Regions from separate parts of the Xanthobacter pseudotagetidis genome, predicted to be linked through region 1. Evidence: predicted binding sites of a transcription regulator. Region 1 holds the regulator's gene; the other holds the start of a gene.
What was found. Region 1 encodes LexA, which represses DNA repair genes until DNA is damaged. Its sites were predicted from a motif close to TGTTCNNNNTGTGTTCNG; they were not measured.
Positions count from the first base shown of each region.

Region 2: a site for LexA is predicted at 2,044-2,061, ahead of V5F67_RS00855 (metallopeptidase family protein). Genes of this name have one in related genera too.

Region 1 covers NZ_CM195534.1:3,077,037-3,080,443, forward strand. Annotated here, with positions in the region: gene moaC (cyclic pyranopterin monophosphate synthase MoaC) at 1-402, shown strand, start outside; gene V5F67_RS14105 (molybdopterin molybdotransferase MoeA) at 420-1,634, shown strand; gene lexA (transcriptional repressor LexA) at 1,805-2,515, shown strand; gene V5F67_RS14115 (ComEC/Rec2 family competence protein) at 2,684-3,407, opposite strand, start outside.
Region 2 covers NZ_CM195534.1:179,910-183,316, forward strand. Annotated here, with positions in the region: gene V5F67_RS00845 (hypothetical protein) at 1-163, shown strand, start outside; gene leuC (3-isopropylmalate dehydratase large subunit) at 243-1,667, shown strand; gene V5F67_RS00855 (metallopeptidase family protein) at 2,146-2,568, shown strand; gene V5F67_RS00860 (cytochrome b) at 2,628-3,182, shown strand; gene leuD (3-isopropylmalate dehydratase small subunit) at 3,284-3,407, shown strand, end outside.

The DNA.
Region 1 (3,407 bases):
GCGGTGGCGGAGGGCCATGTGGCCATGGCGCGCGAGGCCCTGGAGCTCATTCTCTCCGGCAACGCCAAGAAGGGCGACGTGCTCGGCGCGGCGCGGCTTGCCGGCATCATGGCCGCCAAGCGCACCCATGAGCTGATTCCGCTCTGCCACCCCCTCATGCTCTCCAAGGTGGAGGTGGAGCTTGCGCCCGATCCCGCTTTGCCCGGCCTGCGCATCACCGCGCGGGTGAAGACCTCCGGCCAGACCGGCGTCGAGATGGAGGCGCTGACGGCGGTCTCGGTGGCGGCCCTCACGGTCTACGACATGGCCAAGGCGGTCGACCGCGCCATGCGGATCGAAGGCGTGCGGCTGATCGAGAAATCCGGCGGGCGCAGCGGCCACTTCCGCGCCGAACCGCTCTGACCCGCGAGGCATCTCCCATGGCACTCATGAGCGTTGCTGAGGCCCTGAGCCTGGTCGCCGGCCCGGTGGAGCCGCTGGCCGAGGAATGGGTGCCGGTCGCCGCCGCCGCCGGCCGGGTGCTCGCCCGCGACCTTCTGGCGAACCGGTCCCAGCCGCCGGCCGACATGTCGGCCATGGACGGCTACGCTGTGCGCGCCGCCGACATCGTCGAGACCCCTTCCCGGCTCCGGGTGATCGGCGAATCCGCCGCCGGGCGGCCGTTCGCGGGCGCGGTGGGGCCGGGCGAATGCACGCGCATCTTCACCGGCGCGGTGCTGCCCGAGGGCACCGACACGGTGGTGATCCAGGAGAACACCGCCCGCGACGGCGACCTGATGACCACCACCGCGCCCACCGCCGCCCTGCGCAATGTCCGCAAGGCCGGCTGTGACTTCGCGAAGGGCGCGCCGGGACTTTCGGCCGGCCACCGGATCACCGCGCGCGACATGATGCTCGCCGCCGCCATGGATCACGCCGAGATCCCCGTCGCGCGGCGCCCGCGCGTGGCGCTGGTACAGACCGGGGACGAGCTGGTGATGCCGGGCCGCGGCACCGGCGCCGACAGCGAGATCGTGGTCTCCAACTCGTTCGGCCTCGCCGCCCTGGCCCGGGCCGCCGGCGCCGAGGTGATGGACCTCGGCGTGGTGCGGGACGACCTCGCCGCCATCCGCGCCGCCATCCGCCAGGCCATGGATGGGGGCGTCGACATCCTGGTCTCCTCCGGCGGCGCCTCGGTGGGCGACCACGATCTGATGGCTCCGGCGCTGAAGGCCGAGCAGGTTGAGCTCGAGGTGCACAAGATCGCGCTGCGCCCCGGAAAGCCGCTGATGTTCGGCCGGCGCGGCGCGTTGCGGGTGCTCGGCCTGCCCGGCAACCCGGTGTCGTCGCACGTCTGCGGGATGCTGTTCCTGGCGCCCTTGATCCGCGCGCTTCAGGGCGAGACCGCGCCGACCTACCGCACCGTTCCGGCCCGGCTCGGCTGCGACATGCCGGCCAATGACTGGCGCATGGACTTCATGCGCGCGACGCTCTCTGACGACGGCGCCGGCGGCCTGCTCGCGACGCCGCTGCCGGTCCAGGACAGTTCCCTGCTCTCGGTGCTCGCGGCGGCCGACGCGCTGCTCGTCCGCGATGCCGACGCGCCCGCCGCCAGCGCGGGGACGCCCTGCCAGGTGATCCTGTTCCAGGACTGAGCGACCCGCGTGGCCGCCTTTACGTCATCTTCACTACTTGCGGAACACAAAAGGAACAGATAGTAGTTGTTCATGATTTGTTTCTTCCCTCCGTTGCGGCGGCGGGGACGGACCGGCGGGATGGGCAAGGGGTGCCCACGGCCGGCGGGCAAGCGGCACGGGGGCGAAGAATGCTGACGCGAAAGCAATATGACCTGCTTCGGTTCATTCATGAGCGCCTCAAGGAAACCGGGGTACCCCCCTCCTTCGACGAGATGAAGGAGGCGCTGGATCTCCGCTCCAAGTCGGGCATCCACCGCCTCATCACCGCATTGGAGGAGCGTGGCTTCATCCGCCGCCTGCCGAACCGGGCGCGGGCGCTGGAAGTGGTGCGGCTGCCGGACAGCGTGGCGCCGGGCCTCGCCGCAGCGCGCGGCGGGCGCGGCTTTTCACCGGCCGTGATCGAAGGCAGCCTCGGCAAGGTGCGCCCGGTGGCCGAGGACGAGGACGGCGGCGGCCAGAGCGTCGCCGTGCCGGTCATGGGCCGGATCGCCGCCGGCACGCCCATCTCCGCCATCCAGTCGCGCAGCCACAACCTCAACATTCCCCCCGAGATGCTGGGCTCCGGCGAGCATTTCGCCCTGGAGGTGCGCGGCGACAGCATGATCGAGGCCGGCATCCTCGACGGCGACACGGTCCTGATCCGCCGCTGCGACAGCGCCGACACCGGCGACATCGTCGTCGCGTTGGTGGACGACGAGGAGGCGACCCTGAAGCGCCTACGCAAGAAGGGGGCCTCCATCGCCCTGGAGGCGGCGAATCCGGCCTACGAGACACGCATTTTCGGCCCCGACCGCGTCCGCATCCAGGGCCGCCTCGTGGGGCTGATGCGCCGCTATTGAGCCGAGCGCCGGCGCTCGGCGCGCGATGTCTCGATGCGATGACTGGACGCGATGTGTGGACGCGATGCCGTGTCCGGAAATGGATCGGCGGCGGCCCGTCGGCGCGGCAAAGCCGGGAAAAGGCTGAGACGTCGAATCGCGCCCTCGGCGCTGGTGCGCCCCATGGCCTCAGCGCGGGTCCGCCGCATCCGCTGCCAGGGCTTCGAGATCGAGGTCATCGGCGGCGTCCTCCTGACTGAGCGCCGGCAGGACCGGCATCCAGGGGCGGTGAAGCGAAGCCGGCCGGGTCGGGACCGCTTTCAGGGCTACCCAGGCGAGGGGGCCCCGCTGCTGCAGCGGGGCGATCATCGGTGCCGTTTCCGGCTCCGGCACGGGGACCGGACGGTTCAGGTCATCCCGCGCGGCGGGCGCGCGGCGGCCAGGGTGCTGCTCCGATGCGGAGGATGGAGGGTTCAGGCCATCCTGCGGGGGACCGTCCTGCGCGGGAGATCGTGCCTGGCGATCGGGTACCGGCGAATCGGGGCCGCCCGCCTCCTCGCCCGCCGGCAGGGCCTCGCCGGTTTGATCCCGATCCGCGCTGCGCATGCCGTGTGCGGCGGTGTCCATGCCGGCTTCCGAGATCTCCGGGTCCGGGATTGCGCCGCCGCGTCGAATCTCGGGCCGGCGCCCCTCCTCATGCCAGTCCGTGCCGGCGCGCGCCGCATCCGCTCCCGCCTGAGGCAGGAAGGCCAGCGTCCCGGTGCGCTCCAGGATCGCCGGCGTGATCACCCGCGCCGGGCACGCATGTGGCGCCGCATCGCGGGTGACGACGATGCGGGCTGTCAGGCAATCGGCCGCCAGGCCTTCGGCGCGGCGCGACACGGCGATGGCGCCACCGCTCGGCAGCGGCGCG
Region 2 (3,407 bases), 1.9 Mb from region 1:
CATGACCGTGCCCGCTTCTGCCCTGTCCCGGGCGGCCTTCTGCGCCGCCGGACCGTTCGCGCGCACCACCATGGAATTTGCCGCGGTGCCCGATCATGTGCGCCTGCCCGGCCGGTTCTTCGGACGCTTCACCACCGCCGCCTCGGCGGTGCTTCGTCGCTGACGACCTTCTCCTTCCCCGCAGCCAAGATCATCCGCCCGGCCGCGTTCGCGCGCGCGGGCATCCTTAAGGGACAGATCCCATGAACGCACCCGTCGGCGGCCCCCGCACCCTGTACGACAAGATCTTCGACGACCACGTGGTCGAGCGCCAGGCGGACGGCACCTGCCTGCTCTACATCGACCGCCACCTGGTCCACGAGGTGACCAGCCCGCAGGCCTTCGAGGGCCTGCGCGTGTCCGGCCGCAAGGTGCGCGCGCCGGCCAAGACGCTGGCGGTGGTGGACCACAACATCCCCACCACAGACCGCACGCTGCCGAACCCGGACCCGGAAAGCGTGGCGCAGATCGCGGCGCTAGCCGAGAACGTCAAGGAATTCGGCATCGAATACTATGACGGACTCGACAAGCGCCAGGGCATCGTCCACGTGATCGGCCCGGAGCAGGGATTCACCCTGCCCGGCACCACCATCGTCTGCGGCGACAGCCACACCTCGACCCACGGCGCCTTCGGCGCGCTCGCCCACGGCATCGGCACCTCGGAGGTGGAGCACGTGCTCGCCACCCAGACGCTGATCCAGAAGAAGGCCAAGAACATGCGCGTCACCGTCGACGGCAAGCTGCCGCACGGCGTGGGCGCGAAGGACATCATCCTCTCGATCATCGGCACCATCGGCACCGCCGGCGGCACCGGCTACGTGATCGAGTATGCAGGCGAGGCCATGCGCTCCCTCTCCATGGAAGGGCGCATGACGGTGTGCAACATGTCCATCGAGGGCGGCGCGCGCGCCGGCATGGTGGCGCCGGACGAGAAGACCTACGCCTATCTCGAAGGCCGCCCCAAGAGCCCCAGGGGCGCCGACTGGGACGCGGCGCGGCGCTACTGGGACACGCTGCGCACGGACGAGGGCGCCTATTTCGACACCGAGCTCAAGCTCGACGCGGCCAGCCTGCCGCCGATCGTCTCCTGGGGCACGAGCCCCGAGGACGTGATCTCCATCGAAGGCGTGGTGCCTGACCCGGAGCAGATCGCCGACGAGGTGAAGCGCGCCGCCAAGCACCGCGCGCTCGCTTACATGGGCCTCACCGCCGGCACCAAGATCACCGACATCCCGGTCAACCGGGTGTTCATCGGCTCCTGCACCAACTCGCGCATCGAGGACCTGCGCGTGGTGGCGAAGATGGTCGCCGGCCAGAAGGTGAACCCGAACGTCGCCGCCATGATCGTGCCCGGCTCCGGCATCGTGAAGGAGCAGGCGGAGGCCGAGGGCCTCGACAAGATCTTCCTGGCGGCGGGCTTCGACTGGCGCGAGCCGGGCTGCTCCATGTGCCTCGCCATGAATGCCGACCGGCTGTCCCCGGAGGAGCGCTGCGCCTCCACCTCGAACCGCAACTTCGAGGGCCGGCAGGGTCCGCGCGGGCGCACCCATCTCGTCTCCCCCGCCATGGCGGCGGCGGCGGCGATCGCCGGCCGCTTCGTGGACGTGCGGACCTGGCCGCAGGGCTGATCGGCGAAACGGTATCGGACGGCCGTCGGCGGGTCCGGCGGCCGGTCCCTGGACTGTTGCAAAAGAAAAACGGGCAACCGAAAGGGTCGCCCGCTTCAATCACAAGATCGTGAAATCGCCGCCTGTGCGAACGGATTTCTAACCGTTCGCCTCCGTGCCGCCCTCACCTGAGCGCGGCGACGAACGCGGACACAGGGGCCGCGCTCGCCTCGTGGGGAGCGAAAAACGCAGCGATTCCAATGATCGTCACCAGCGCACCGGTGACCGCAAGCTTCCGAAGCATGGTCACTCTCCCAAGTCCTAGTCTGCGCCGTCAACGATGCAGACCCATTAAGAGTTCCTTAACCAAACCGGACTGAACGGCGCTTGAGGTCCGCGTTCATAAAGCGTTCAGCGTTGTAACGGTCGCGTGAGTACTCGACCGGACAGGCGCGAATAGTTGTCGTGGAGACCCCGCCCAGGGAGAGGTATCGAAATCATGAGCCCCCCCAATGCCTGGCGCGACCGCGAGGCGCCGAGCCTCGGCGATTTCGAGGAGCTGGCGCGCGAGGCCTTCGCCCGCCTGCCGGAAGGCTTCCGCCGCCTGTGCCGCGACGTGGTGATCCGGGTCGAGGACTTCCCGTCGGAGGAGGTGCTGGAGGCCATGGAGGCGGAGAGCGAGTTCGACCTCCTGGGCCTCTTCCAGGGCATCGGCCGCGCCCAGGACGGCGCCACCGCCCAGACCGGCCAGATGCCGAACATGGTGTTCCTCTATCGCCGGCCCATGCTCGACTACTGGGCCGAGCACGAGGAGACGCTGGGCGGCCTCGTGACCCACGTGCTGGTGCACGAGATCGGCCACCATTTCGGCCTGTCCGACGACGACATGGAGCGGATCGAGGAGATGGCGGATGGGCCTTGATGCCACATGGACCTCGGCGCGCCACAGATTAGAAATGCTCCAAACAATGGGAGCCTGCCATGCCTGCCGATCCGACCCTCACTCGCTATTCCTGCTCCATGCGCGCCCTGCACTGGCTGGTGGCGCTCGCGGTGCTCGTGGTCTACGGGGTCACCTATCTGGAAGCGTTCTTCCCGCGCGGGTCCGTGGGGCGCGCCTACATCTGGTGGACGCACATCTCGGTCGGCCTCGCGCTGATCGCGCTGGTGGCGCTGCGCATCCCCAACCGCCTGCTCGCGCGCCAGCCGGTGCCGTCCGCCGCGCTCTCGCGCCCGGTGCGCATCGCCTCGGAGGCGGCGCACGGGCTGCTCTACCTGCTGCTGATCGCGACCCCGCTGGTGGGAATCTGGCTCGCCTTCCTGCGCGGCGATGCGGTGACCTTCTTCTCGCTGTTCACCTTTCCCTCGCCGATCGCCGCCGACCGCACCTTCGCGCGCGAGATCAAGGAGGTGCACGAATGGCTGGCGAACGCGCTGGTGGCGATCGCCCTCATCCACGCGGCCGCGGCGCTGGTGCACCACTTCGTGCTGAAGGACGACGTGCTCCGCCGCATGCTGCCCGGCCCTTCCCGCTGACCCGGCGGGTGCTGGGCATCGCCCCCGGCGCCTGTTAGGACAAGACCCAAGCGCATGTGCGCACCCAACCCCAAGGACAACGAGAAAAGCCGAGGCCCCACATGGAAAAGTTCACCGTTCTCGAAGGCGTCGCCGCGCCGCTGAAGTTGGTCAATGTCGACACCGACATGATCATCCCCAAGCAGTATCTGAAGACGATCCAGCGCACCGGGCTCGGCAAGGGCC